4 regions of the Dactylosporangium sp. CA-233914 genome follow, and region 1 is predicted to be linked to each of the others. Evidence: riboswitches for the same ligand, from Rfam matches in the RefSeq annotation. Region 1 holds a riboswitch; each other region holds the start of a gene.

Region 1 (7,329 bases):
GTTCGGAGTCCACTGGTGTCTGAACATCGTGTGCGCGCCCGAGGGGGAGGCCGCCGCCGTGCTGCTGCGCGCCGGCGAAGTGGTCGAGGGGGTCGATCTGGCCCGCAGCCGGCGCGGCGACGTCGCGGCGCGCGAACTCGCTCGGGGACCGGCGCTCCTGGTCATCTCACTGGGAGTCGGCCGCGACGCGTACGGCACTTCGATGATCGATGGCACCGGGCCACTGATGCTGCGACCACCAGCCGAACCGGTGCCGGACGAAGCGATCTCGGCAGGCCCGCGCGTCGGTGTCGCGAGCGCGCACGACATGCCGTGGCGGTTCTGGCTCACCGGCGACCCGACCGTCAGCACGTACCGCCGGCACGTGCCGCGCCTGCGCCGGGCGTGACCGGCCGCTCCGCGAAATCCGCCGGTGCCGGGCGCGAAACGCCCGGCACAAGCGGATTCGAGCGCGTCACCAGCAGGCTTCGCGGGACGGGACGCGGTCCTCGTCGGGGAAGCGGATGGCGGCGGACTGCGGTGGGCGGGCGTACTCGCTGTCGGTGACCTGGTCGCCCCACTCCGTCTCGGGGCCGTCCGGGTCGGTCTCCTGGGTCGAGACCATCGCCACGAAGGTCGTCGGGCCCGCGCCGTGCCAGTGCCACTCGCCGGCCGCGACGACGATGGTGTCGCCCGCGCGGACCTCGTGCACTGGGCCGCCGCGGCGCTGGACCCGGCCGATGCCGTGCAGGACGTGCAGGACGCGGCCGTACGGGCAGCGGTGCCAGGCCGTGCGGGCAGCGGGATTGAACTGCGCGTGGAACGTGGCCATGTGGGACGGCTCCATGGCCGTCACGTCGCGGCCGATCCACGCCACGCCCGAGTAGCGCTGCTGCGGCGCCGGGCGGCTCGTGCTGGGAGTTCGGATGACCTCCACTGCTCATGCCTCCTTCTGGTAGTCGGGCCAGGACATGTTCCAGGCCGTCCACCCGTCGCCCGGGTCCAGGCCGACCTCGGTGTTGCGGGTGGTGACCGGGTCGCCGACCAGGACGTTCTCGTAGAGCCATCGCGCGTTGTCGGTGGAGACGTTGGTGCAGCCGTGCGAGACGTTGCGCACGCCCTGGTCACCCACCGACCAGGGAGCGGCGTGGATGTACTGGCCGCCCCAGGTGAGTCGCATCGCGTACTGCACCGTGGTCGTGTACTCCGGCGTTTTGAACAACGCCGTCGGCTCGCGGGACATGATGACCGTCGTGCCGCTCGACGACGGGGTCGAGGACTTGCCGAGGCTGACCGGCATCGTGCGGACGAGTTCGTCGCCCGAGTGCACCTGCAGCTGTTTCGTGGCGTTGTCGATGTCGATCGTGAGCTTGCGGCCGATGGTGACGGTCGCGGTGAGGTCCTCGTCCGCGTGCCCGTCGCCGATGGACACGCCGTTGAGGGCCTTGCGAGCGGTGATCTTCGTGCCGGGCTGCCAGTAGTGCTCGGGCCGGTACATCACCTGCTTGCCGCCGAACCAGTGCCACGCGCCGGGCTGCGGCGGATCGCTGGTGACGAACAGCCGCTTCACGACGCCCGCCCTCGACGCCTCCGGCACGTCGGAGCCGAACTCGACGACGATGGGCATGCCGACGCCGTAGGTCCCGCCGTCGGCGAGCATCAGGTCCGAGTTGACGGATTGCCCGGCCGGCTTCGCGACCGTGGTGAAGGTCGTCTCACGGGTGACGGGTTTCTTGTCGGCGCCGACGGCGGTCACCTTGGCGGTGTAGGCGGTGTTGTACTTGAGCGCCGCCGCCGGGACCCACGACGAGCCGTCCGGTCGCAGGGCTCCCGCGACCGGCTGCCCGCCCGATTCGGCGAGCGAGATGGCGGTGACGTTGCCGTCGGTCACGGTGGTACCGATCTCGGCGCTGATGGGGACCGTCTTGTCGCCCGCCGCCGGGGTGATCTGCACCGCCGCCGGTTTCGGCGGCGGTGCGGTCGTCCGGGCGCCGGTGCGCGGGGAGTCGTGACACGCCGACAGCGCGCCCGCGAGCGCGAGCAGCGCGACCGATGTTCGTAATGTGCGCATACGGGCATCGTCGGCCGCGGCCGGGCGAGGCCGTGGCGACTCTTGGGTGAACCCGCGTAGGAGCCCTTACATCGTGGCGTCGGCGATCTGGTTGGCGAGGCCCTCCCACTTGGCATACGCGTACGGGAACGCCGAGCGCTGCACCATCTGCGCCGCGACGGTCACCGCGTAGTCGCCCCAGCCGGGGATGCTCAGCAGCGCCGCGTAGAACCGGCGCGCGGACTCGTGCGGGTCCATGAGCTGCTTGACGGATCCCCAGTTCGGCCGCTGCTGGAACAGCCCGACCGAATCGTAGTCGTACCCGACCCCCTCGTTGGGGTGGTTCAGCGAGTCCGGCAGGTTCGCGTTCGCCAGGTTCCGCAGGTGGCTCTCCTGCAGTGCGGTGGCGAGCGCGACGACGGCGGCGCGCTTGGGCAGCCGCTCCCGCACGGCCACGTCGACGATCGCGATCGCGTTGTTCATCTCGGCCCGGGACAACCCGCCGACTGGATCGGCCCGCCGTGCGGCCGCCGGCGCCGGCACCGCCGTCGTCGCCGCCGGGGTTGGGGCGCTCTGCGCGCGTTCCCGGCCGCGGGAAGCCGCCCCGGGTGCGGACCGGCCGGCGCCGGGCTCGGCCGTGGCCGTGGCTGCGGCCTCGGCGGCCACGACCCCGGCGGGCCGCGCGCCGGTGCTCAGCGACGCGGAGACGCCGAAGGTGGCCAGCGCGAAGGCCGTCACCAGCGCGGCGCCGCGCAGCAGCGGCGGCGCGGCGGCTCCGCCGATGCCATCCCGGATCAGCGGCGGCCTCAGGACGCCCGGCAGGTTGCGCTGGAGGCTGAGCGGGACTGTGCGTGAGAGGGCGCGCTGGATGGAGCGTGGGAGGGCGCGCTGGCGGAACTGGTGCGCCCGCGAATGACGAGGTCCGCTGTTCGGCATCCGGCGACAGTAGGGCCGGGGTTAAACACGGGTGATTTTGGGCATGAGAATAGGCCCTCCGGCGCCCTGCGGGCGGGCGGCCCGGCGGCTCTCACCTCGGACACGTGCGAGTTGGCGGCTTTCGTCCGGAATGTGCGCCGCCCGGCGGCTCGCATCTGGGATTCGCACCAATTGCCGAAATTCGTCCGAAATGCGGGCGGGGTCGGCGGCCCCCGTCCGGGATGCGCACGCCTCGCCGAGCCGGTGGCGGCGACCGCGCACCGTGCCCGGGTCATCACGGAGAGCGTGCGAACGGCGAGGCGAACGGCGACGTCCAGGCGGGGTGCTTCCCGGCGGCTGAGGGCTGGGCGAGCCGCCCGCTGGCCGTTTCACCCAGGGGGTGAAACAGGCCCTGACCGGCACGTTTAGCTTCGTCGAAGCCGCCCGGACCGTGGTCGTCCAAAGGGATGACGCCGCGGCGGTACCGCTGAGTCGTGCGTGCGTACGAGCCGGGGACCCAAGTACCGCCGGGGTGAATCCGCGGGGCCGAACCTAGGCCCCGCGGTAGGACGAACTTCCCGTCCGAACCCGTCAGCTAACCCGGTAGGCGGCTTCGGAAGGAGGCGAGGTACGCCCATGTACCTCTACAGATCCCGCCACCTGCGCCGCATGGGCGCTCCTGGGCAGCGGCGCGTGCGCGTCGCCCTGGCCTCGGCCGCCGTCGCGGCCGCCGCCGGGATCGGCATCGCCGCGCTGCAGGAGTCCCCGCCGCCGGTCAACGCGCAGACGGTCGCCGCGGAGGCGACCGGCCTGGTCAGCGAGTCCTCGGGCCCCGTCAAACGCCAGGATCAGGCCGCGCAGGGCAACCGGCAGGCCCCGGGCCAGGTCACGCAGGGCAAGCAGGCCCAGGCCACGCCGGGGGCGAAGGCGACCCAGACCCAGAGCCAGGCGGCCCCGAGCGCGAGCCCGGCGACGCCGGCGGAGAAGGACCTGACGTACCAGTTCGCGTGGCAGGAGAACTACTACTTCTGCGGCCCCGCGGCGACCCGCATCGCGCTCACCGCGCGCGGGCTCACCCCCTCGCAGTCACAGGTCGCGCAGAGCCTCGGCACGACCGTCAACGGCACGAACTCGTCGCAGGACACGGCGCGGGCGCTCAACCAGATCACCGGCACCAGCTTCTACTCGGCGCACTTCATCGCCGGTCAGACCGCGACCGACGCCGACGTCGCCGCGCTCAAGCAGGCCGTCCTGCACGCGATCACCCAGGGATACGCCGTCGTGGCGAACATCGCCGGGTCCACTGTGGACGACTCCGGGCACTCGCACTCGTACTCGGGCGGGCACTACCTCACGATCGTCGGGTATCGCGACAACGGCGACACCGTGAAGATCGCGGACCCGGCCGACGCGATGGGTGTCGGCTCGTACACGCTGAGCACGAAGAAGATGGCGGACTGGATCGCACAGCGCGGGTACGCCGCGTAACCGTAGTTACGTCGAGCCGAGCGCGCGCGCCCGGCTCGGGGCCGGGAAGCCCTGCGCGGATTGACCGCGCAGGGCCGCGACCATCGTCTGCGCGACCGCCTGGTTGACCGAGGAGGACACGCCGCCGCCGACATAGTCGTTGGGGTTGTCGGCGTTGGCCGCGATCCCGGCGGCGGCCACCTGCGGGGTGAACCCGACGAACGTCTCCGTCGCGTTGTTCTCCGAGCTGCCCGTCTTGCCCGCGACCGGCCGCCCGCCGAGGATGCCCGACACCGCCTCCGCGGTGCCGCCGTCGCACTTGCCGTAGGCCGAGCCGCGCCCGACGGGGCAGCGGGCGGCGTCGGTCGCGGCGGCCGCCACGTCCGGGTCGACCACCTGCCGGCACTGGGGGTTGGCGGCGTTCACCGGGCGGCCGTCGGGGCCGGTGACGGACAGCACGGGCAGCGGCTCGCAGTACAGGCCGCCGGCGGCCACGGCCGCGTAGGCGTTGGCGAGGTCCAGCGGCGTGGTCGAGGAGGTGCCGAGGGTGAACGAGCCCCACTCGTCCTTCGTCGCCAGCCCCGCGTCGTGCTCGTCGCGGAACTTGATGCCGAGCTGCTGCGCCATGTCGATCACCCGCCGGAGGCCGACCTGCTCCTCCAGCCACACGAAGTACGTGTTCACGGACCGGCCGAACCCGGTCCACATCGTGCGCACGCCGTCCATCCAGCTCGGGGTGTCGTTGGCGGGGCACCATCGCCCGCCGCAGCTGGCGCCGGCGCTGCCCGGCCAGATGGTCGGGAGCCGGGCCGGCGCGTTGAACGACGTGTTGAGGGGCCGGCCGGAGTCGAGGGCGGCGAGCATCGTGAACATCTTGAACGTCGAGCCGGCCTGGTAGCCGGCGACGTCGGCGCCGCCCGCGACGAGCTGGTTGACGGTGTTGGGGTACTGCGGGTGCTCCGGCGGGTTGGCCTCCAGGCTGAAGTGGCGGTTGACGGCGAGCGCCTGGACCCGGCCGGTGCCCGGCGTGACGACGGCGATCGGCAGCGAGCGGGCGCGGTCGTAGCCGTACACCCCCAGCGACTGCGACAGGGCCGCCGCCTGCACGCCGGGGTCGAGCGAGGTGACGATGGTGTACCCGCCGGTGCGCAGCCGCTCGTCGCGCTCGGTCGGCGTGGTGCCGAACTCCGGGCGGCTGTTCCACCACTGGCGGAAGTAGTCGCAGAAGAAGCCCCAGTCGTTGTGCTCCGGTGCGACCGACGCGCAGTCGTTGGGCAGCCGGGTTTGCGTCAGCCGCAGCTCCTCGTGCTGGGCCGCGGTCGCCGCCTCGGCGGTGATGACGTGCATCTTCGCCATGGCGTCGAGGGTGTACGCGCGCCGCTGCAGCGCCGTCGCGCGGTCGCCGGTGATCGGGTTGTCGACGTCCGGCGACTGCAGCAGCCCGGCCAGCAGCGCCGCCTCGGGCAGCGTGAGGTCGGCCGGGGCCTTGCCGAAGTACGTCTGCGCCGCCGACGCGATGCCGTACGCGCCCGCGCCGAAGTAGGCGATGTTGAGGTACCGCTCCAGGATCTGCTGCTTGGTGAGCTGCTTCTCGATCGCCCGCGCGTAGCGCATCTCCCGCAGCTTGCGGTCGGGGGTGTCGGCCAGCGCGTCGAGGTGCTGCTGCGGCGTCAGGTCGGGGTCGTTCTTCATGACGTTGCGCACGTACTGCATGGTCAGCGTCGATGCGCCCTGCTGCGCCCGGCCGCGGCTGTTGGACACGAACGCGCGCAGCACCCCGCGTGTGTCGACGCCGTGATGATGGTAGAAACGCGTGTCCTCGGCGGCGACGACGGCCTGCCGCAGCACGTTGGCCACCTGGTCGAGCGGGACGTCGTGGCGGTTCTCGTCGTAGAACGTGGTGATGAGGGTCTTGCCGTCGTTGGCGTACACGTACGACGTCTGGGCCGGCAGCGGCGTCGCCAGCTGCGTCGGCAGGCTCGTCCACATGTCGCCGCCGGCCTTGGCCGCCCCGCCGCCGGCGATCGCCAGCGGCAGCGCGGCGGCGGCGAGCACCAGCCCGCCGAGCACCCCGCACAACAGCAGGCGCAGAATCTTGCGGACTCGGGGCATGTGTACTCCCAGGCACGGGCGGAAGGCTGGCGGGCGCCCCGCTACCCGACCCGCCTGCGGCTAACCTCCGGTGCCCCGGGATCACCCCGGTCTCCGGCACGGGCGAACGCCGGGATGGCCGCCCGGTAACCGAACCGCGCCCCGCCCCGAGGCTTGTTGGCTGGAGGTCATGTGCGGCTTCTTGATGTACACCGGCAACGACATCATCTCCGCGGACGTCCTCGGCGCCATGGAGCGCCGGCTCGCCCTCATCGAGCACCGCGGCCCTGACGACACCGTCCTTGCGCGGATCGGCCCGGGCACCGCCGCCGGCTTCGCCCGCCTCGCGATCATCGACCGGCAGGGCAGCCGCCAGCCGCTGCGGTATCCGCCGACCGGCCCCGACGCGGGCCGCTGGACCCTGGTGTTCAACGGCGAGATCTACAACTTCGAGGCCCTGCGCACCGAGCTGGTCCGCGAGCACAACGCCGTGTTCGCCACCGGCGGCGACTCCGAGGTGCTCGCCGCCGCGTTCCACCACTGGGGCGAGGCCGCGCTGGACCGGCTGCGCGGCATGTTCGCGTTCGCGCTGTGGGACGAGGTGACGGAGACGATCTACGCGGCGCGCGACCCGTTCGGCATCAAGCCGCTGTACTACGTGGTGACCCGCGACGGCGTGTGGCTGTGCAGCGAGAAGGCGCCGCTGCTGGACTGCGCCGGGCCGGAGCTCGACCCCACGGCGCTGTCGCTGTACCTCACGATGCAGTACGTCCCCGAGCCGTACACCCTCCACCGCGACGTCGCCCGCCTGCCGCCCGGCGCCCTGC
Region 2 (7,329 bases), 3.8 Mb from region 1:
CGAGCGGGCCCGCGTCGACGGTGTCGTAGCCGATGGCGTCGAAGAACGCGGTCACGGTCGCCTTCGCCGCGGCGTCGTCGCCGGCGATCGGCAGCGCCGTGCGGTCGGGCGTGCCGGCGGGGCGGCCCAGCTCGGCGAGGTGCTTGAACCAGATGTTGTTGAAGCCCTTGACGACTTTCGCGCCGGCCAGGTGCTGCTGCAGCAGCCCGCTGGTGGTCGCGGTCGCGTCGTCGAGCCGCGGGAACCGGCCGTCGCGGTCCGGGTAGTAGTTGTTGGTGTCGACGACGATCTTGCCGGCCAGCGGTTCGGCGGGCACGTCCCGGTACGCCTTGAGCGGCACGGTCACCACGACGATGTCCCCGGCCGCGGCGGCCTGCGCCGGCCGGGCGGCGCGCGCCTTGGGGCCCAGCTCGGCGACGAGGTCGGCGAGCGTTTCGGGGTCCCGGGAGTTGCTGAGCACCACGTCGTGGCCGGCGGCGACGGCCAGGCGGGCCACGGTGCTGCCGATGTTGCCGCTGCCGATGAATCCGATCACTGTCATACCCCTGCCCAACCCACCGGCTCGGTCGAGCATTCCGCGCCGCCGGCAGTGTGACGCGCAGCCCATCACTAACATCGAACAACATAACTTCGATCAACGGTACTGTCTGAGCGAAGTCGCAGGTCGCCGGGGTGCACGCCGCACTCCGGCAGTTCCGATCGAGGGGTTCACCTGCGTTTGAGAAGCGGCTATGGTCATGGGGCTCGCCGCGACTGATCGTCACCGTTCCGGGTGACGGCGCGGCGGCCCGCCGAGTCGTGCTCGAACGAGCCGGGGACCCAAGCACCACTGGGGTGAATCCGTGCGGCCACGCGCCGCACGGTAGGGCGATCCTCCCGCCCGAATCCGTCAGCTAACCCGGTAGGCGGCATCGGAAGGAGCAGCGCATGCACGCCCTCGCACGGCGCCACGCCTCGGCACACTACCCCGCGGATCCGCCGGCACGCCCGGATCGCCGCCCCATCGGCTGACCCTCCGGCCCGACCGCAAAGCCCCGACCAACACCGTCCCTAGTGGACGGTCGATGGCGCATTCCCCCGTTCCGTACCGGCCCCTGCGGGCCGGAGTCGAAGTCTGTCGAGGTTTCCCGTGCAGTACCCCGAGCAACCGAACCGTCCGTACCGACGGAGGCGCGCCCGTGCCGGCCGATGAGACCAGCGGGCCGCGGCACCTGCGGCGCAACCCGCACGGCCGGCACTTGGCCGTCCGCCGGGGCATCGGCCTGTACTCGGCGGCCGCCGTCATCGCCTTCGCCGTCGTCGGCGCGCTGCTGCTGTTCTCCTCGCACGGCCCCCGCACGCTGACCGTGGCGGAGTCCGGGCCGTCGACCCAGCGCGGAGACGACCGGTCGGCCGACTCCGACCGCCGCGCGTCCCGCGGCGAAGAACGCACCGGCGACGCGCCCAGCCGGCAACCGTCGCCAACGGCGAGCGCCGAGGCGAAGCCGTCACCGGCGCAAACCACGGCGCAGCCGCCGCCGAGCACGACCACCGCCGCGCCCTCGCCAAGGGTCATCGCCGCGGTCGGCGAGCTGACCCAGGCCGAGATGAACAACGCCGTCACGATCATCCGCACCGGACAGCAGCTGGGCCTGCCGAGCCGCGCGTACGTCGTGGCGATCTCCACCGCGCTGCAGGAGAGCCACCTGCACAACCTCGCGAACTCCAACGTTCCCGAGTCGCTCAACCTGCCCAACGAGGGCGTGGGCAGCGACCACGACTCCGTCGGGCTGTTCCAGCAGCGGCCGAACTGGGGCACCGTCGCGGAGCTGATGAACCCGGCGGAGGCCGCACGCCGCTTCTACAACGCGCTCGTCGGGGTCGACGGCTGGCAGCAGATGCAGGTCACCGTGGCGGCGCAGACGGTCCAGGTGTCGGCGTTCCCGGACGCCTACGCCAAGTGGCAGGCGCTCGCCGAGCAGGTCGTGACCGCCGCCGCGCCGTGAGCCGCCGACGGGCCCTGGACGACCGGTGCACCCGTCACAGGTCGCCCAGGGCCGTCAGCGACGACTCGACGCAGTCGGCGACGCTGCAGGGCATGCCCGAGATCACGTCGACCGAGACGGTGCTCATCTTCGACGAGCTCGCCACCACCCCGAGGCGGGGCTGAGCAGTCCCCACGCCGGCATCATGCCACCTTCGATCAGGGCGCCCCGGCTCAGCCGAGACGGGCCGCCGCGGCGGCGATCGTGGCGGAGTCCAGGGGCAGCGTGGCCTCGACGTGCGTGCCCTCGCCCGGCGGGCTGGTGATCGTGATCGACCCGCCGAGCGCCTGGACCCGGTCGGCCAGGCCGATGAGGCCTGCGCCCCGCGCCGGATCGGCGCCGCCCACACCGTCGTCGCTCACCGACAGGCGCAGCTCGCCGCCGTTGGTGTTCGCCTCGATCCGTACGTGCGAGGCGCGGGCGTGCTTGGCCGCGTTGTCGGCGGCCTCCACCGCGATACAGTACGCGGCGTACTCGACCGGCTCCGGCGGCCGCTCCCGCAGGTCCAGCCTCAGCTCGGCCGGCAGGCCGCCGCGGCGGGCGAGGACCTTGAGGGCCGGGCCCAGGCCACGGTCGGACAGGATCATCGGGTGGATGCCACGGGAGATCTCGCGGAGGTCGTCCACCACCGCGGCGAGCCGGTCGGTGACCGCGGCCAGCTCCCCGTGCGCGTGCGGCAGCTCGGGCGGGATCCGCTCGTCGGCGGCGCGCAGCCCCATCGCGACGGCGATGAGCTGCTGCAGGACGCCGTCGTGGAGGTTGCGTTCGATCCGCCGCCGGGCCTGGTCGGCGGCGACCACGACGCGGGCCCGGGAGGCGGCCAGGTCGGCGCGGGCCTGGGCGTTGGCGACGGTGGTGGCGATGAGCTCGGTGGAGTCGCCGAGGCGCTCAGCCGCCTCGGCGGCCAGGGGCCGGTCGCCCGTGACGGCCGCCGTGACGACGCCCCAGAGGCGGCCCTCCACGATGATCGGCGCGCCGACGGCGGCGCGGATGTTGCTCGCCCGGAGGCGGGCGGCGAGGGGGCCCACGGCGCTGTCGTAGTCGTCCATCCGGGCCGGCTGACCCGACCGGTGCACGCTCGCCGCGATGCTGTCACCCTCCAGCGGCACCAAGGCGCCGACCGGAATCCGGATGCCGTTGGGTCCCCACGCCGCGACCACGGTGCCCGCGCTGTCGTCGTAGCGCACGATGTGCACGTCGTCGGTGCCGATGAGCCGCCCGATCTCGGTGGCGACCGCGTCCAGCGCCTCGGCGGGTGAGGCGCCCTGGGCGACACGCACGGCGACGCGCCGCAGCGCGGCCTGCGTGCGGCCGTACCTGACCAGCTGCGCCACGCTGCGCTGCGTCGAGGCGCCCATGGCGTTGAGGGCGCGGGCGAGTCGGCGCGCCTCGCCCGCGCCGGTCGGCGGGACGCGGGCGTCCAGCTCGCCGTGTTCCAGGCGGCCGGCCATCGCCGCCGCCCGGCGGATCGGCTGGACGACGACCCAGTTGAGGTACGCCTGGACGCCCCCGCAGAACAACGCCGACGCGGCCACGCCGGCGACGACCCCGACCACGGCCGTGCGGGCCAGCGTGCCCGCGCGCCGGTCCTGCCGCGCGGCGAGCCGCTCCTCGGCCGCCGCCAGGTTGTCGAGGTCGGCGCGCAGCACGGCGACCCGGCGGTCGCCGTCGCGCAGGACCGGCCCGCCGTCGGAGCGGCCGTCGCGCGCCGCCTGCAGGGTCGGCAGGGCATGGTCCTGCACGTACGACCGGCTGTCCTCGCGAAGCCGCCTGATGAGTTCCGTCTGGTGCCGCTCCCGGGCCTGCTGCTGCAGGCCGCCGAGGCGGTCGGTGAACCGGCCGTGCTGGGCCGACCACGACGTCAGCAGGGCCGGCTCGTGGCTGACCAGGTAGCCGCGCTCGGTGCGGTCCAGGTCCAGCAGCTGCCTCTCGGCCTGCTGGGTGTCGGCCCGCAACCGGTCGGCGCGGGCGGCGAGCCGGGAGGCCTCGCGCTGCTCGACGACCGCGGCGAGGACGACCGCGGCCACGCCCGCCATGAGCACCAGGTACAGCACACACCAGGCGGCTGCCCGCGGAACCAGTCCCACCCGCATCACGCCACGTTTCCCCGTCCGGCGAGGAGTATGACGGGCGGGGCCGTACACTTCCCGGCGTCGATGCGTCGGGGGTGAGCCGGGGAGGGCCGTCGTGCCGGATTCGATCATGGTCCCGTTCCACGGGGCCGGCAGCGGCGTCGACGAGCTCAGCTGGGGCCAGCGCGAGCTGTGGGGCGGCATGCTCCGCCAGCGGACCTGGATGCCGATGGGCCTCGTGCTGCCGCTGCCCGCCGGCACGGGCGTCGAGGACGTGGCGGCCGAGCTGCGCTTCATCATGGAGCGCTTCCCGTCGATGCGGACCCGGCTTCTGCTGCGCCCGGACGGGCCGCCGCAGCAGAAACTTTCAGAGTCCGGCGCGGTGCCGCTGGAGGTGCTCGACGTGCCCGACGACGGGAACCCGGCCGAGGCCGCCGAGGAGGCGAGCCGGCGGCTGCACGAGACCGCGTTCGACTTCGAGCGGGACTGGCCGGTGCGCACCGCGGTCATCCGCCACCGGGGCGCGCTCACCCACCAGGTCACGGTCGTGTGCCACCTCGTCAACGACGGCTTCGGCGGGCTGGTCCTGGCCGAGGAGGTCGCGCGCTGGCACCGGGCCGGGCGGCGGGTGGACACCGTGCCGGAGGGAATGTCGCCGCTGGAGCAGGCGGCGTGGCAGCGCTCCCCCGCCGGGCAGCGGCAGTCGGCGGCAGCACTGCGGCACTGGGACAGGACCCTGCGGGCCATCGAGCCCCGCCGCTTCCCGGGCCCGCTCGACCCGCGGCGCCCCCGGCACTGGCAGGCCGGCTTCACGTCCCGGGCCATGCACCTCGCGGCGCGGGTCGTCGCGCGGCGGACCGGCACGGACCGCACGACGGTGCTGCTGACCGCCTTCGCCGTCGCCCTCGCCGACGCGACCGGCATCCACCCGGTGGTAGTACGGGTGGTGGTGAGCAACCGCTTCCGCAGTGCCCTCGCCGACACGGTCAGCCCGGTCAGCCAGCCCGCGCTGTGTGTCCTCGACGTCGCGGGCCTGCCCTTCGACGAGGCCGTGACCCGCACGGGGCGGCGGGCGATGGCCGCGTACAAGCACGCGTACTACGACCCCGGCGCCCTCGACGCCCTGCGCGAACGGGTGAACCGCGAACGCGGCGTGGAGGTCGACATCGCCTGCTACTTCAACGATCGCCGGCCCCCAAGCCCGGCGGCGGACCCGCTGCCGACGCCGGACGAGATACGGGACGCGCTGCCGGCCACGGCATTCCGCTGGATCTCCCAACAGGACAGACCGAACGAGCGCCTGTTCCTGACCATCAACGCCGACCCGGACACGGTCGACCTCGACATCTGCGGCGACACCGAGCACATCCCGCCGGCGGCGCTGGAGGCGTGCGTTCGCGGGATGGAGAGCGCCACCGTCGCCGCGGCCGTCACCGGCGACCCGGCGGCCTATCAGCGCCGATAGACGACCTCGCGCCGCCAGGCGTCGCACGGCTCACGGCTCACGGTGGCGAACTCCTGACCGTCATCAGCTGATAACGGTCCGCAGGGAGTGGCCCCGAGGACGTGCGCTACGACGGCGCGGCGGACAGGCTACGGCACGTGTGGGTCGCCATCCGTAGCGTCTTCGAGGCCGTGGCCCTCGACGACGTCACCGCCGGCCCGCTGCCCGAGCCTGTCCCCGGCTCCCGCCCCGCCCCCGCGCTCGCCGCGGGACAGGACCCAGGCGACGGCGAGCTACGAGGGCGAGGACGCCTGGGTCACGCACCGGAATCCGTGACCAGCGCTACCTTCCCGCCCGGGTGGCCGGTGCGCACCAGGTCGATCGCCGCCAGGGCCTGCGTGAGCGGGAAGGTCCGGGCGACCGGCACGACGAGCCGGCCCTCGGCGGCCAGGTCCAGCAGCCGGGCCCGGACCGAGTCCCGGTAGGCCGCGCTGGCCGGCAGGTTGCCGGCGATCGCGGTGATGCCGGCGGCCCGGGACCGCTCCGAGCCGACGATCGTCACCGCGCGGCTCAGATCCGCGAGCAGCCCCAGGGTCGAGTCGACGGCCTCGTCCGTGCCGACGCAGTCGATGACGGCGGCGATGCCCGCCGGGACCGCCGTGCGGACGCGGTCGGCGAGGCCGGGCCCGTACGGGATCGGGCTCGCGCCGGCCTGCCGCAGCAGGGCGAAGTTGTGCTCGCTCGCGGTGCCGATGACGTGGGCGCCCTTGAGCCGGGCCTGCTGCAGCACGCTGATGCCGACCGCGCCCGACGCCCCGTGCACGAGGACCGTCTCGCCCGCCGCGACCCGGGTGACGTGCAGCGCCTCGGCGGCGGTGGTCCCGGCGAGCAGGAGGTTGGCGGCGGCCGGGAAGTCCAGCGCCTCGGGCTTGGCGAACACGTCCTTCGCCGGGGCGGTGATCTGGGAGGAGTACCCGCCGCTGATGCGGAACGCCACCACCGCGTCGCCGACCGCCCCGCCGCCGGAGGCGATCTCGGTGCCGGGCCCGAGCGCGCTGAGCACGCCGGCGACCTCGTAGCCGATCTCCAGCGGCAGCGGCCGGTCAGAGCCGCGCTCGGCGGCCAGATGCTTGTAGTCGGCCGGGTTGACGCCCGCGGCCCGCACGTCGATCGTCACCTCGCCGGGGCCGGGCGGGCGGACGCCGACCTCGACGAGGGTGAGCACCTCGGGCCCGCCGAACTCGGGCGCGATCCACTTCACGGCCATCGTGGCTCCTTCGGTCAGGGCTCCAGCAGGCCGGCGCGGCGCAGGATCGGCAGGACTCCCTCGCCGAAGTGGTACGCCTCTTCCAGGTGCGGCTGGCCGGACAGGATGAAGTGGTCGACTCCGAGATCATGGTACTCGCGGATGCGCTCGGCGACCTCCGCATGGCTGCCCACCAGGGCGGTGCCGGCGCCGCCGCGGACGAGTCCGTAGCCGGCCCAGACGTTGGGGTACACCACCAACTGGTCCCGCCGCCCGCCGTGCAGCGCGGCCATCCGCTGCTGCCCCACCGACTCGCCGGCGGCGAACTGCCCCTGCACCAGCGTGACCCGCTCGTCGTCGATCCGGCCGAGAAGGCGCTCCGCCTCGGCCCACGCCGCCTCCGGCGTGTCGCGGCTGAGCACGTGGAACCGGATGCCGAAGGTGAGCGTCCGTCCCGCGTCGGCGGCGAGCTTGCGCATCCGCTCCAGCCGCTCGGCGATCTGTGGCGGCGTCTCACCCCACGCGAGGTACACATCGACGTGC
Region 3 (7,329 bases), 2.7 Mb from region 1:
GGCCGGACGGTCGCGCGGCAGCGAAGTCCGCGCCCGGGACGGCACGCAAGCGAAGCGTCATCCGCGCGGCGGTGGCGGCGACCGCGCTCACGGGTGCCCTGCTGGCCGTGACCGCCACGCCGGCCGCGGCGGCGACCATCAAAGGCGGTGTCTACGGCGGCATCCTGACCTGCCAGATTGAGGGGATCAAGAACGTGAACTCGGGCTGGTGGCGGAGCTACTACTGCGAGCCGGTCACCATCAATGGACCCTTCGGGTCTCATCTCTACGCTTACCAACTCTGGGGCTACACCAACTGAAGTGTCACGGCAACCGCCAGGGCGGCGACGCCCTGGCGGTCCGCGCCGAAGACGCGCCGGCGTACCTCGGTCGCAAGCGGGTGGCCGGGCAGCGTGGCTTGCGCTCGGGCCGGCCTACCCGGGCATGGCGCGCGTGTTTCCGTTCGGCGTCGGAAACGCCTGGCGGCGGCCCCCACACCCCGGGAGGGCCGCCGCCAAGGAGGGAGAAAGTCAGCAGGACAGGGAGCCGGCGCCGACGCCCACGCCGAGGATGCCGACGAAGCGCTGGTACGCGGCCACACGGCTCTGGACCTGGGCCGGGTTGCGGCCGCCGCACTCCAGGCTGCCGTTGATGCTGCGGATCGTCTCGCCGAAGCCGGCGCCGTTGACCATGGCGTTGTGCGGGGTCATGGTGCCGGGGCCGCTCTGGGTGTTCCAGTACCACAGGGCGGTCTTCCAGGCCACGGCCGAGTCGGTCTGGACCAGGTTCGGGTTGCGCAGCAGGTCGATGCCCAGGGCGTCACCGGCCGCCTTGTAGTTGAAGTTCCAGCTCAGCTGGATCGGGCCGCGGCCGTAGTACGCCGCCTGGCCGGCCGGGCAGCCGTAGGACTGGCTGGTGTCACAGTAGTGGGGGTAGTTCGCGGTGTTCTGCTCCACGATGTAGATCAAGCCGCCGGTCTCGTGGTTGACGTTGGCCAGGAAGGCGGCCGCCTCCTGCTTGCGGGCCGCGTCCGAGCCGGTCTTCGCGAAGCCCGGGTACGCCGAGAGCGCGGCGACCAGGCCCGAGTACGAGTAGAAGGAATTCCGGCTCGGGAACATCTGGTTGAACTGAGCCTCGCTGACGACGAAGCTGCCGTTCGAGGGAGGCGGGGTGGTCGTGCCGCCACCGCCACCGCCACCGGAGCCGGAGCAGGTGTACGGGTCCCAGTACCAGGTGCTGATCACCGGGCTGTACCCAGGATTCTCGTGCTCGGCGATGTAGAACTTTCCGTCGGTGAACTTGACGATGTCGCCAGTCACGTAGTTGCGGCCCTGCACCCACGCCGGGAAGCTGCACGCGCCCGTGGTGCCGGTCTGGGTCGGCGGCTGCGGGGTGCTGCCGCCACCGCACGAGCCCTGATCCTGCCACACGCCGCTGGTTCCGGGCGGGGCCTCGTTCTGTGTCCACCACTTGGCCTGGTAGTTACGGCCATTGTGCGAGGCCGTCATACCGCCGGTGTAGACCGCTGAGGCCTGCCACGCGGCGGCGCACGAGGCGGCGGACGCGGGCAGCATGTTGAAGACCGCGACCACCCCGCCCACGACGGTCACCGCGGCGAGCATCGCCAGCAGGCGCACTCTCGACACCCTTGATCACTCCTTCGGTCCATCATCTGACCAGCTCATAGGACCAGTCGGAGACGCCCTGGGGAGCGAACATCATCATTTTATGAAGAATATTTACGGTACCGTTGAGGCTTCATCGATCCCAAACCTCCGATATGATATGGGTCACTTTCGGCCGATACCAGGATCTTCGGACAAACGGCGCGGTGCGCGATTTCTGCGCCCTGGGTACAGTGACCCACGGTCACGTCCACGAGGGCACCGCCCCCGGTGCCGGGCGTGGCTGCCGCCCAATCGCCGCACCGTGGCGAGCCGGGGACCCACCGTTACGTTGGGGTGAATCCGCCCTTCCTCCCAATCGGAGGGGTGGTAGGGGTCGTTCCGTCCCGAACCCGTCAGCTAACTCGGTCGGCGGCCGACGGAAGGAACAACGAACCAGATGTCATCACGACATCCCTACCGGCGCGCACTCGTCGTGCTGCTGGCGGCAATCGTGCTCGGGGGGCTCGCCGCCGCGCCCGCCGCGGCCGAGCCCGGTGGCGACACCGGCGACGAGGGCTCCAGCGCGAATCCGACCCTGGGCTCGGTGCTGGAGGACAGCACGCGGGCCTGGTCCGAGGCGAAGGAGAAGTTCGACGCCTCGGTCAAGCATCAGGGCGAGCTCACCGCGCAGCTGCAGGCCACCGAGGCGCGCCTGGCCACGGTGCAGGAGCAGGTGGCGGCGATCGCCGTCGCGGCGTATCGCACCGGGCCCCTCACCACGTTCGCCGCGCTGATGGACTCGGGCAGCCCGGACAGCTTCGCCGAGCGGGCCGGCTCCATCAACCAGATCGCCCACCACAACGACAACCTGCTCCACGAGCTCAAGAAGCTCAAGGAGGACCAGGCCGCGCAGAAGAAGGCGCTCGACGACGAGATCGCCTCGCAGCAGCAGCAGGTTCAGACCATGGAGCAGAAGAAGAAGGACGCGGAGAAGGCGCTCGCGCTGGCCGGCGGGCCGAGCAAGGGCTTCGTCACCGCCAACCTGCCAACGGCCACCGCAGTGCCCCGCACCGCCAGCGGGGGGCTGCCCAAGGAATCGTGCAACGTCAACGACCCCACCACAACCGGCTGCATCACCCCGCGCATGCTGCACGCCATGCAGGAGGCGCAGAAGAGCGGCTTCAAGCGGTTCGTGTCATGCTTCCGCCCGAGCGGGCCGTACGAGCACCCGAAGGGGCGCGCGTGCGACTTCTCGGTACAGACGAAATCCGGATTCGGCGGGGTCGCGTCCGGTGACGACTTCGTCTACGGCAGCACCCTGGCGGCGTACTTCGTGAAGAACGCCAACCAGCTCGGCGTGATGTACGTGATCTGGTTCAAGCAGATCTGGACGCCCGCCGTCGGCTGGCACCACTACAGCGGCGTCGCCGGCGATCCCTCCAGCGACCACACGAACCACGTGCACCTCTCGATCCTGTAATCCTCACGTCTGCGGGCGGCCGGTCGATAGGGGAACCGTCGACCGGCCGTTTCTGCGAGGGGATCTGCAGTGAAGTACCGTCTCGTGACCCGCAGCGACTTCGACGGACTGGTCTGCGCGGTGCTCCTGCGTCACCTCGACCTCATCGGCGACATCACGTTCGTGCACCCCAAGGACGTCCAGGACGGCCTGGTCGAGGTCGGCCCGACGGACATCCTCACCAACCTGCCGTACACCCCCGGCGCCCACCTGGTCTTCGACCACCACCACTCCGAGACCATCCGCGCGGCCAACCTCCAACACGGCCAGGCCACGAACCACGTGATCGACGCCAAGGCCCCGTCCGCGGCCCGCGTCATCTACGAGCACTTCGGCGGGGCCGAGCGCTTCCCGGACGTCTCCGACGAGCTCATGGAGGCGGTGGACCGGGCGGACTCGGCGCAGTACGACATCACGGAGATCCTGCAGCCGACGGGCTGGTCGCTGCTGAACTTCCTCATGGACAGCCGCACCGGGCTGGGGCGCTTCCGGCAGTTCCGGATCTCCAACTACCAGCTCATGATGCAGCTGATCGACGCGTGCATCGACCACCAGGACGTCGATGCGATCCTGGCCCTGCCCGACGTCGCCGAGCGGGCCGAGCTGTTCCGCGAGCAGCAGGACCTCTTCGTCGACCAGCTGCGCCGCGTCTGCTCGACGCACGGCGACGTGGTCGTGGTCGACCTGCGCAACGAGGAGACGATCTACGCGGGGAACCGCTTCATGGTGTACGCCCTGTTCCCCGAGGCCCGCGTATCGATCCACGTCATCTGGGGAAAGCAGAAGCTCAACACCGTGTTCGCGGTCGGCAAGTCGATTCTGGACCGCAGCTCGCCGACCGACATCGGGTCGGTGATGCTGCAGTACGGCGGGGGTGGGCACCTCGCCGCCGGCACCTGCCAGATTCCGCACGACCAGTCCGAACGCGTCCTGCGCGAGCTGATCGACAAGGTGGGCGCGCCGATGAGCTCAACGGCCGGCGGGCGCCATTGAAGCCGACGCCTTTGCGAGAAATGCCGCGAGATCCGTGGGCGCTCCGCTGTTCCAACACGGTAACACACCCGGAAAAGTTGGATCTATCAAAGTGTCCGAGCGTATGCAGAGCATAACTCAGAGGATTTCCGTGTCCCGCAGCAGGCGCCACAGGCCGGCGCCGTCGGGGGCGGAGAGCCAGCGGCGGTCGTTCGGCGGGAAGCGGCGGGGGCTGCCGGCCACGCCCGGGACGGCGCCGGCCAGCACCGCCTGGGTCGGGGAGAGGTGCCGGATCGCCACCGCGGCGATGCTGTCGGGGTGCTCGGCGGCGAACTCGGCGTAGATCTCGGGGTCGTGCTGCCCGTCGTCTCCGACCAGCAGCCAGCGGATGTCCGGGAACTCCTCGGCGAGCCGGGTCAGCGATGCACGCTTGTGGGCCAGGCCGCTGCGGAAGAACCGGTCCGGCTGCGGGCCCCAGTCGGTGAGCAGGAGCGGGCCGGCCGGGTACAGGTGGCGGGACAGGAACCGGGTCAGGGTCGCGGCGACGTTCCAGGCGCCGGTGGACAGGTAGAAGACCGGGGCGCCCGGGTTGGCGTTGACCAGCCGCTCGTACAGCACCGCCATCCCCGGCACCGAGGCCCGCGCGTGCTCGTCGAGGACGAACGTGTTCCACGCGGCCAGCAGCGGCCGGGGCAGCGTGGTGACCATGACCGTGTCGTCGACATCGGAGATGATGCCGAGGCGGGTGGCGGCCGGGTCGATCACCCGGATAGGCGCCTCGACGGGCGCGCTGTCCTCACACTGCAGCGTGACCGTGGCCCAGCCCGGGGCCAGGTCGGCCTCGACGACCACGTCGACGAAGCCGCCGCGGTCGCAGCGCACCTCGCAGGTCCGCCCGCCGGCCTCGATGCGCACGAGGGCGTTGCTGACCGACGCGGCGGTGAACGAGCGCCAGCCGCGCAGCTTCTTGAGCCGCTTCACGGGCTTCGGGTCGATGCGGGCCAGCAGGACCCGGCCCAGCACGCGGACCCAGCCGGGGCGCTCGGGCGTGGCGCAGGAGCCGTAGCCGGTGTACGCCGTGACCGCGACCTTCCAGCCCCGCCGCCGCAGCCGCCGCTCGAGCATCGCGTGCCACGCGTCCTCGATGCGCGCCGCCCGGTGCAGCGGCAGCGGCGCGCTGCTGGGCGAGGGCGGGGTCAGGGACACCGCCCCAATCTGCCATAAGCCCGCCAACACCGCACCCAGCTCGACCCCGGGGTGATCAATCGCCGCGACGAGCGCGGTCATCAACCCAAAGTGACGAAGAGACGACGGTGGCATGAAACCGGGAGCCTGAACTCGACGGCCCCTCCTAACGTTTATGTCAGTAGAGACGGAAGTCACGATCCGAGCGCACAGGAGGTGCGAGATGGCTACATCATTCGAGGCCGTTCGGGCCGAGGCGCTGTTCGCTTCGGACCTGCAGTCCTCGCAGTGCCCTGCCCGCGGCGAGATCCGCGGGGCCGTCGCCGCGACGCTGCGGCGGATCGGCGTCCAGGGCTGCGCGGCGCGGGTCGCGAGCGAGTTCGGCGACCACCCGGAGACCGCGGTCGCCCGCATGGTGTGGGCCCTGACCCAGGTCCGCGCGACATACCGGGCTGGCGACGCCAAGCGGCTGCGCGCACTCCGATCGATCGCCGCCTGACAGAGGCCGCGCGCTGCCTGGCAAAGGCCGCGCGCTGCTCGGCAAAGGCCGCGCCGCCTAACGGGAGCTACCGGGCCGCGTCGCCTGGCGGAAGGTCGCGGCATAGAAGTCGCCACGGCCGGGAAGTACCACGGCCATGCAGGAGCTGCACGTCACCATCGATCCGGACGGCGCCGACCTCGCCGTCCAGCGGCTGCAGGAGCCGCTGGAGGCCCAGCTGACCTCGGCGCTGCAGCGCGCCGCCGACACGAGGTCGCCCGCGACTACCACGGCGAGTCCGTGGACGAGGTGAGCAGCCGACTGCTGGGGATCGCCCGCGCGAGCCTGCACCCCGACATCGCCGCCGCCCGGCTCCCCGACGCCGACGAGCCGGGCCGGGCCGCCGAGGCCGTCGTGCGGGACCACGCCCACGCCGTCGGGGCGCTGTGAAAGCACCGAGGAGCGGCAGGTCACTGCGGCGAGGGGCGATGATGAGGGATTTTCACCGATTGCCCCGATCGTGCAACTCGTCCGCTCCACACTGGGTGCCAGACGACAACCCAGGAGGACAGCGTGGAGCAGCACAAACTCACGATCGACATGAGCGAGGCCACGATCGACCGGCTGCGCGACCACCACTTCGCGCTCTTCGGGCTCCACGCGATCGCCACCTCGGCGAGCGGGGCCCCGACGATCTGGCTCTCCGCGCACTACCTCGAGCGCCACCTCGAGATCACGTGGAACGAGACATACTCGATGTTCACCACCCGGCGCGTCCCGCACGCCCCGAGCACGAAGGTCGTCGCCACGCACAACTACCCGGCGCCGCTCGGCAGTGTGCTGACGGTCTCGGGCAACGACGGAGCCGGGATCGTGACCCCGGGCGGGCCGGCCGGGCACATGGAGATCGACAACACCGGCCGCGTGGAGCTGGGCGCCGGGCTGTGCGTCCACGACTCGCACGGAATGTACCAGCCGATCGGGATCTTCGACCTGATCGACGTCGACCTCTTCCAGCCGATCCCCAAGGTCGCGTTCTTCTTCTCGCCGATCCCGCACATGGCGGGCGAGATCGCGACCCGGTCGCTCGGGCCCGGCGTGCTGCTGGACTACCAGATGGCCCGCAACGGGGCGCTGTCGATCGAGTATGACATCACGGACGGCTGGGCCACCGCGAACCGGCCCTACGCCACGGCCATCGCCGCCAACGAGCCGCTCAACCCGCTGCTGCTGATCCGCTCGTCAGCCTTGCAGGCCCTGGCCATGCAGCGCCAGCGAACCACCAGCCATCGGTAGGCACGAACCACCAGCCACACGAACCACCAGCCATCGGTAGGCACGAGCCCGCGGCGCCGAGTCAGCCCGGTGCGGCGCGCTCTCAATCACCTACGCTACAGCCCGCCACCTAATCGATCTCAGGTGCCGGCACTAAGCATTATCGACCCACGACACCGCGTGAGCCTCCGTCGGGTCGGGCAGTTCCCAGCGCCCGGCCATCCGGTCGATCACCGCGGCCGGGACCGTCCGCGCCCGCGCCCGGTTGCGCCGGTGGACCACGTCCGGCGGGGCCTCCACGCTCACCACCTCGA
Region 4 (7,329 bases), 4.5 Mb from region 1:
GACGCGGGCCGGGCGCTGCGCGACGTCGGGCTGTTCACGCTCACCGAGCAGGACTTCTGGAAGTACCAGCAGAGCCGCCACCCGGTCGCGCTGGCCGCCCTGTACCCAACCGACGCCATCCTCGAGGCCGACTTCCCGCTCCTGCTCACCCCGAAGGCGGCCGCCGACGGCGAACTCAAGGCGCTGGCCACCCGGCTGGCCGACCGGATGCACGCCAAGGAGTTCGCGCCGGGTCTGACCAGCCGGGGGCTGCGGCCGGTCGGCGGCGACGCGGCGCCCAGCGGCGACGGGCTGACCGCGAAGTACCAGGCGTCGATCGACCTGCCCGACAACGTGGCCGAGTGGGCGTCGACGTGGGCGCAGCACCGGCGGCTGGCATAGCACGCGCCGCTGCTCGTGGCCGCGTCCGCCGCGATGAACGACCAGGTGCACGACCGCTCCAGCGTGTCGCGGCGTGAGGCGATGCGGCAGATGGCGTCGGCGTTTCTCGCGATCGGCCACGGTGGCGACGCCGGCATGACCGTCCTGCGCGAGACGGCGGCCAGGCCGTCGCCTCCACCGGCCCGGGCGACCTCGCCAGCGCCATGGCCAAAATCTTTCTCGCAGCACACGCCTCCAGATAGGTGCATCTGCCGCAATCCGGGTAGACACCAGGAGCCCTCGACTGGGGCGATGCCATGTGTACGCGATTGGGGTGATGGCCATGAGCGGGCCTATCGTGGGCAAGCGCCGCCTCCGAGCCGAGCTACGACGGCTGCGGCGCGAGCGGGAGCTGACCCAGGATCTGGTGGCCGCCGAGATGGAGTGGTCGCTGTCCAAGCTCATCCGCATCGAGAACGGCACGGTCGCCATCTCCGTGAGCGACCTGCGCAGCCTGCTGGCCTACTACCGGGTCCACGACCCGCGGACGGTCGACGAGCTGCTCGAGCTGGCCCGGGCGGCGAAGCGGCGGATGTGGTGGGACGAGTACCGCCCCACGCTGCCGGCACAGCTGGTCACGTACGTCGGCTTCGAGGCGGAGGCGGCCCGCGTCGGCGAGTGGGCGCCGATCATGTTTCCGGCGCTGCTGCAGACCCGGCGGTACGCCCACGCGACGTCCGAGACCGAGTCGGAGCGGCGCGTGGAGTTCCACGCCCGCCGGCAGGAGGAGCTCTTCGGCCGCGAGGAGCCGCCGCGCCTGCAGGCGCTGCTCGACGAGTCGGTGCTGCGCCGCAATCCGGTCCCGGGCGACGAGGCGCTGCTGGTCGACCAGCTGGAGCACACGATCGAGATGGCGCAGCGGCCGTACGCCGACGTCCGCGTCGTGCCCCTCAACGCCGGCTACCACCCGGGGTGGGAGGGCGACTTCGCGCTGCTGGACTTCGGCGCCGACGACGGTGTGCTCTACCGCCAGCACCTGCTGTGGGAGGAGCCGGAGCTCATCGCGATGTACCGCGGTGCGCTCGACCGCCTCACCGAGCGGGCCCTGTCGCAGGAGGCCACGCTCGACCTCATGCGGCAGGTGGCCGGCGAGCTGAAGTAGCCCGGGAGGGGCCCCTCGGCGAGGGGCCCCGGCGGGGTCACAGCTTCTCGTCGCCGGGCTTCGCGTCCGTAACCGTTCGGTACCAATGTCACGGCCTGAAACGGGGGGCCAACCGGCGGTAATCCGGACTTTTAGGGTAATAGATATCGATCGGGACGCACGCCTTTCGCCTGGCGGATGCTCACGTTAAGTTAGGCGCTGGCCTGCTCGGCAGTTCGTCATCCACCCCGGATGACACCGGGCAAGCGCCGCCGAATCGAGTTCGAGCGCACCCTCCCCGGGCGCGCCCATCGAACCGGGGACCCATTCATCTGGGGTGAATCCGCAACGCTGCGGTAGGGCGCTATCTCTTCTCGCCCGAACCCGTCAGCTAACCCGGTAGGCGGTCGGTGCATGAAGGGTCTTTCCTTGTCCACTGGACATCGTGCCCGCCGGTCGGTGCTGCGGACCCTTGTGATCGGGTTCATCTCACTCACCGTGCTCGCACCCGCCACGGTCGCACACGCCGACCCGACGCTGGCCGAGATCCAGGCCCAGCTCGACAAGTCGAACGACGAACTCGAGCACACGGTCGAGGCCTGGAACAAGATCAACTCCGACCTGACCGACTCCCAAACCCGGGCGAAGGCGCTCGAGGACAGCGTGACCAACGCCAATGCCGGCGTCGAGCAGATCGCGATCGCCGCGTTCAAGACCAACGGCAACCTGCGCAACCTCAACATGGTCCTCAACGCGACGTCGTCGGGCTCGCTCATGGACCAGCTGTCGATGCTGCAGCAGATCACCCATCAACAGCAGAAGAGCATCGACGACTACAAGGCCGCCAAGTCCAAGATGGACGAGACGATCGCGGCGCAGAACACCCAGAAGGCCGATCTCGAGAACCAGCGCAAGAAGATCGAGGGCGACCTCAAGAAGCTCCAGGACCTGCAGCGGAAGGCGACCGCCGCGGGCGCCAAAAAGGTGAGCTACAACAGCGTCAACGCGCCGCAGGTCGACGACGCCACGCGCCAGAAGGTCATCAACTTCGCCTACGCGCAGCAGGGCGAGCCCTACCACTGGGGCTCGGCCGGCCCGGACTCCTGGGACTGCTCGGGGCTGACGATGATGGCCTGGAAGCAGGTGGGTGCGAATCTGCCGCACGTCGCCGCGGACCAGTGGAAGGTCGTCCAGCACATTTCCGCGTCGGAGGCCCGACCCGGCGACCTCGTCTTCATGAACAGCCTCGGCCACGTCGGCATCTACGTGTCGCCCGGCCGGATGATCCACGCCCCGCACACGGGCGACGTGGTGAGGGTGGCCAATATCAGCGGCAGCGTCTACGGATACGGCCGCGTAAAGATCTAGGCCCCTGACGACGATATGAAGGGCCGCGGACCGCAACGGTCCGCGGCCCTTCATCATTGGGGCCATGGCCTCCTGGGATCCGCAGCAGTACAACCGCTTCGCCGACGAACGCGCCCGGCCGTTCCGCGAGCTCGTCGCCCGCGTCCCCACCACCGCGGCGGTGGCCGTCGTCGATCTCGGATGCGGCCCGGGCGCGATGACCGCCACGCTCGCCGAGCGCTGGCCGGACGCGGCGATCCTGGGCCTGGACTCCTCGCCCGCGATGATCGAGGCCGCGAACGCCTTCGCGACGCCGCAGCTGCGCTTCCAGCTCGCCGACGCCGGGCAGTGGAGCCCCCAGCGCGGCTCCCTCGACGTGATTGTGGCCAACGCCTCGCTGCAGTGGGTCGGCGAGCACGAGCGGCTGCTGCCGCTGTGGGCCGCTGCCCTCGACGACGGCGGCACGCTCGCCTTCCAGGTGCCGACCGCGAAGTTCGACCCGGGCCTGGACGAGGTCGCGACCGGGCCGCGCTGGGCCCCGCTGTTGTCCGGCGCGCTGGGCTCCACCGGGCCACGGGCCGCCTCGCCGGTGCTGAGCCCGGAGGAGTACGTCCGCCTGCTGTCGGCCGCCGGCCTGGCCGTCGACGCGTGGGAGACGACCTACTACCACGTGCTACCCGGCGACGATCCGGTGTTCGAATGGTTCAAGGGCACCGGCCTGCGCCCGTACCTCGACGCGCTGTCCGGCGACGACCTCGAAGCGTTCACCACGGAGGTGAAGGAGCACCTGCGCCGGCGGTACCCGAACGAGCCGTTCGGCACGATCATGCCGTTCCCGCGCCTGTTCGTCGTCGCACACAGGTCATGACCCGCGTCGGGTGGTTTACATCGCGCGTCGCCGCGCGTTCCTAGGCTGGCGCGCGTGAGTAAAACCCTGAAGATCGTCATTTTCAGCGTGATCGGCGCCGTCGTGATCTGCTGCGGCGGCGGCTCGGCCGCGTTTTTCCTGGTCCTCAACTCCTCCACCAAGGCGCCGAAGGCCGCGACCGGGGACTTCCTGAGCGCGCTCGAGGGTGGCAACAACCAGGCCGCGTACAAGCTGCTGTGCGCCAGCACGCAGAAGAGCTACGGGCCGGAGACCTTCGAGGCGTACGTCCAGAAGAACCAGCCGGTCTCGCACGACCTGGACTGGGGCGGCTCCTACTACAACAGCAACGGCCACGAGACCGCGTCGATCTCCGGCACGGTCACGTACAAGAACGGCGCCTCGAACAGCCACGAATTCTCGCTGGTCAAGGAGAGCGGCTCGTGGAAGGTTTGCGGCAATCCCTACTAAAACGCGTCGAAAAAGCCCCAGGTCCGCACCGACCTGGGGCTTTGCCGTCTCTGGGGGAATTCTTCGTCGTTACGCGGCCTGCAGGCCCTCGGCGCGGGCCAGCTCGCGCAGCCGGCCGAGCGCCTGGATCTCCAGCTGGCGGATCCGCTCACGGGAGAGCGAGAACCGCGTCGCCACCTCGGTCAGCGAGTGCTCACGGCCGTCCTCGAGGCCGTAGCGGGCCCGCATGATGCCGGCCGAACGGTCGTCGAGGTGGTTGAGCAGGCCCTCGATCCGCTGCCGCTCCAGGGCGGCCAGGACCACTTCCTCCGGCGACGGGGCGTCGGAGTCGGCGACCAGGTCGCCCAGGTTGGTGTCGCCGTCGTCACCCACGGGGGTGTCGAGCGACACGGTGTCCTGGGACCAGCGCATCAGCTCGTGCACCCGCTCGACCGGCACGCCGAGCGCGGTGGCCAGCTGCTCCGGCTCCGGCTCGTTGCCCAGCTCGCGGGTGAGCTGCCGCGCGACGTTGCGCATCCGGTTGACGTCCTCGACGAGGTGCACCGGCAGGCGGACCGTGCGCTCCTGCTGCGCGATCGCCCGGCTGATCGCCTGGCGGATCCACCAGGTCGCGTAGGTCGAGAACTTGTATCCACGCACGTAGTCGAACTTCTCGACGGCGCGCACCAGGCCGGTGTTGCCCTCCTGGATGAGGTCGAGCATCGGCATGCCGGAGCGCACGTAACGCCGCGCGATCGACACCACCAGCCGAAGGTTGGCCCGGATGAACCGGTCCTTCGCCCGCTCGCCCTCGGCCACCAGGCGCTGCAGCTCGGCGGCGGTCACACCGTCGGGGATCTCCTCGGTGTCGAGCAGGTGCTCGGCGTAAAGCCCCGCCTCGACCGCCTTGGACAGCTCGACCTCAGAAGCGGCGTCGAGCAGCGGCGTGCGGGAGATCTCATGCAGGTACACGCCGACCAGGTCACGCTCCTCGGCGCCTGTGTCGGGTCGCATCTCCACTTTCACGTTCTCCACTTCGGGCCCCTCCCCGCTCCATCCTTCGCCTTCCCCGTTTCACCCTGCTAAAACGGGTGCCCCCCGGGTATGCCCCCTACACAACAGTCGAAGCGCCTTCCGAATTCCGCCCCCGGGGGCGATTCGGTGACGACCCCTGAGAGTTGCACCACTTACCTAGACGCTCGGGAGGCTGCCCCGGTTCGCTTCGGTTGCAACAAGTGATACGTGGTGTTCCTGCCCGTCAGACGCCTGAATTCGCTGTGAGTTCCCTGGGAACGCCGGTCCTTGGCGGCACCGGGCGATCGCTTGGGCACGGCTCTTCATCGGCAGCTGTCGGCCGCACGACAGGCTTTTCGGGCGAACGCACCTATCGCGCGTGCCATTGCCCCAGCAACTCGGTCTCCTCATCGATACCCAGTCCGTTCTTCGTATCGATGTGGGATGCATCACGAATGGACTCGAACGTGTCGCGCACGGTGCTCGCGAGCGGACGGACGCGCAGGCCGGCGGCGAGCGAGCCGGTCACGTCGCGGGCCATGAAGCCGGCGTATCGCGGCAGGGGCAGCCAGAACGGCAGCGACCGCGGGCCGCTCCACGGCGCCACCTCGCGATCGAGCAGGAAGTCCTGCGCCACCCAGGTGAGCTCCTGCGCCACGCCGACGCCCTCGCCGAGCGCGGCGTGGAACTGCGCCCTGCTCATCGCCGGGCCGATGCCGTCGAAGGCGCCCGCGAGCCCGGCACGGCCGGCCGCCACGATCCACTCGGCGAGGTCGCGCACATCCACGAGCTGCACCGCCTCGTCCGGCTCGCCCGGGGCGAGCACCTCGCCGCCGCGCGCGGCCCGGCGCACCCAGTACTCGAATCGATACGTCGGGTCCTCGGGCCCGACGATCATGCCGGCCCGCAGCACGAACGTCCGGTCGGCGCCGAAGCCCTCGACCGCGAGCCGCTCGCAGGCGACCTTGCACCGCCCGTACTCCTCCGCGCCGGCGCCGGGGTCGTCGTCGTAGCCGGGCGCCAGCAGCGGGGCGGTGGCGGCGCGCTGGCCGGGGGTGGCGACGTCGGAATACGCCGATCCGCTGGAGACCAGGGTGTAGTGGGCGGCCCGGCCGGCGAGCGCGGCAACGGCGTGCCGGACGTGGTGCGGGTGGCGGGCCACGTCGACGATCGCGTCATACTCACCGTCCAGCGCGGCGAGGCCGTCCGGGTCGTCGCGGTCGACGCGGACGAACCGGACGCCCTCCACGGGTTCGCCGGACTCGCCGCGGGCGGCGCAGACGACGTCGTGACCGGCTTCGAGGGCGTGGCGGGCGACGGCGCGGCCGAGGAACACCGTGCCGCCGAGAACGAGGATGCTCATCCGCCGAGGATTCTCGCCGCGGCCGGGTTTTGACAGGCCCGTTCGCGCTCGGCGGATCCCGCTACGCCCGGAGCGCGGACGGCGGCCGGTACGGGCGGGTCTTGTGGATCACGAGGGCGCCGTGACCGCGGCCGCGGCCGGCCAGAGCGACCAGTGCCGGCCCGGGGGCGCCGCGCCGCGCTGAGTCCACAGTGGACGGCCGCGCGGCCGGGGCCGAGGCGACCGGGTCGAAGGCCCAGATCCGCAGGTAGTCGATCTGGAACTCGGCAGGCGTGTCGGCCTCGTCGCCGGTGGTGACCGCGAAGCCGAACCAGCGCGGCTCGGTGGAGACGGCCGGGTCGAGGGAGCGCCGGGTGCCGTCGACGGAGACGCGGAAGCCCGAAGGGGCCCACGCGATGACGTACGTGTGCCAGTCCCGCAACGCCCCGGCGACCGGGCTCGTCGTGGTGTTCGTGCCGTCGGAGTTGCTCACCACGAGCCGCTCGGCGCCGGGCTGCGCCGTGATCTCCAGCTGCGAGCCGTGGCCGGCGGCCTGGACGTCGACCGGCCACAGCAGTGCCAGGCGCAGGTGACCGCCTGAGCATGGTGACCGCCTTCGAACCCGCGGTGTCCCCTCCCCGGCAACGTACTAAATACCTAGCGATACCACATCGTCACGCAGCGCGCACTGCCTGTTCGGGCGGCCCCGTTGCGTCAACCCTCTCCGTTACCCGCCGGACATCTACCTGACGGCCGCCGATGCTCGCGCCCGATCCAGGACTTCGAAAGGATGTGCATCAACGCATGTAT

Evidence for each region. Region 1 has a riboswitch for cyclic di-AMP ahead of ACQPY0_RS44975 (C39 family peptidase). Riboswitches for the same ligand answer to the same signal wherever they lie in the genome.
Region 2: linked by a shared signal. The riboswitch ahead of ACQPY0_RS28365 (hypothetical protein) and the one ahead of ACQPY0_RS44975 (C39 family peptidase) in region 1 are both predicted to bind cyclic di-AMP.
Region 3: linked by a shared signal. The riboswitch ahead of ACQPY0_RS57555 (coiled-coil domain-containing protein) and the one ahead of ACQPY0_RS44975 (C39 family peptidase) in region 1 are both predicted to bind cyclic di-AMP.
Region 4: linked by a shared signal. The riboswitch ahead of ACQPY0_RS07095 (NlpC/P60 family protein) and the one ahead of ACQPY0_RS44975 (C39 family peptidase) in region 1 are both predicted to bind cyclic di-AMP.

What each region holds. Positions count from the first base shown of each region.
Region 1 covers NZ_CP192030.1:10,167,917-10,175,245, reverse strand. Annotated here, with positions in the region: gene ACQPY0_RS44995 (DNA-3-methyladenine glycosylase) at 1-388, shown strand, start outside; gene ACQPY0_RS44990 (cupin domain-containing protein) at 455-916, opposite strand; gene ACQPY0_RS44985 (Ig-like domain-containing protein) at 920-2,050, opposite strand; gene ACQPY0_RS44980 (hypothetical protein) at 2,117-2,965, opposite strand; cyclic di-AMP (ydaO/yuaA leader) riboswitch at 3,420-3,569, shown strand; gene ACQPY0_RS44975 (C39 family peptidase) at 3,581-4,432, shown strand; gene ACQPY0_RS44970 (transglycosylase domain-containing protein) at 4,439-6,523, opposite strand; gene asnB (asparagine synthase (glutamine-hydrolyzing)) at 6,693-7,329, shown strand, end outside.
Region 2 covers NZ_CP192030.1:6,344,838-6,352,166, reverse strand. Annotated here, with positions in the region: gene ACQPY0_RS28370 (NADPH-dependent F420 reductase) at 1-541, opposite strand, end outside; cyclic di-AMP (ydaO/yuaA leader) riboswitch at 780-923, shown strand; gene ACQPY0_RS28365 (hypothetical protein) at 1,179-1,985, shown strand; gene ACQPY0_RS28360 (hypothetical protein) at 2,020-2,160, opposite strand; gene ACQPY0_RS28355 (GAF domain-containing protein) at 2,198-4,117, opposite strand; gene ACQPY0_RS28350 (condensation domain-containing protein) at 4,212-5,561, shown strand; gene ACQPY0_RS28345 (quinone oxidoreductase family protein) at 5,857-6,807, opposite strand; gene ACQPY0_RS28340 (LLM class flavin-dependent oxidoreductase) at 6,822-7,329, opposite strand, start outside.
Region 3 covers NZ_CP192030.1:12,846,293-12,853,621, forward strand. Annotated here, with positions in the region: gene ACQPY0_RS57545 (hypothetical protein) at 1-299, shown strand, start outside; gene ACQPY0_RS57550 (glycoside hydrolase family 19 protein) at 510-1,625, opposite strand; cyclic di-AMP (ydaO/yuaA leader) riboswitch at 1,882-2,034, shown strand; gene ACQPY0_RS57555 (coiled-coil domain-containing protein) at 2,044-3,066, shown strand; gene ACQPY0_RS57560 (exopolyphosphatase) at 3,136-4,098, shown strand; gene ACQPY0_RS57565 (App1 family protein) at 4,216-5,364, opposite strand; gene ACQPY0_RS57570 (hypothetical protein) at 5,486-5,761, shown strand; gene ACQPY0_RS57575 (hypothetical protein) at 5,898-6,053, shown strand; gene ACQPY0_RS57580 (hypothetical protein) at 6,050-6,190, shown strand; gene ACQPY0_RS57585 (hypothetical protein) at 6,314-7,036, shown strand; gene ACQPY0_RS57590 (AAA family ATPase) at 7,169-7,329, opposite strand, start outside.
Region 4 covers NZ_CP192030.1:1,541,583-1,548,911, reverse strand. Annotated here, with positions in the region: gene ACQPY0_RS07105 (hypothetical protein) at 1-381, shown strand, start outside; gene ACQPY0_RS07100 (DUF5753 domain-containing protein) at 704-1,522, shown strand; cyclic di-AMP (ydaO/yuaA leader) riboswitch at 1,762-1,923, shown strand; gene ACQPY0_RS07095 (NlpC/P60 family protein) at 1,961-2,869, shown strand; gene ACQPY0_RS07090 (methyltransferase domain-containing protein) at 2,934-3,716, shown strand; gene ACQPY0_RS07085 (Rv0361 family membrane protein) at 3,771-4,184, shown strand; gene ACQPY0_RS07080 (sigma-70 family RNA polymerase sigma factor) at 4,254-5,177, opposite strand; gene ACQPY0_RS07075 (NAD-dependent epimerase/dehydratase family protein) at 5,548-6,540, opposite strand; gene ACQPY0_RS07070 (hypothetical protein) at 6,602-7,015, opposite strand.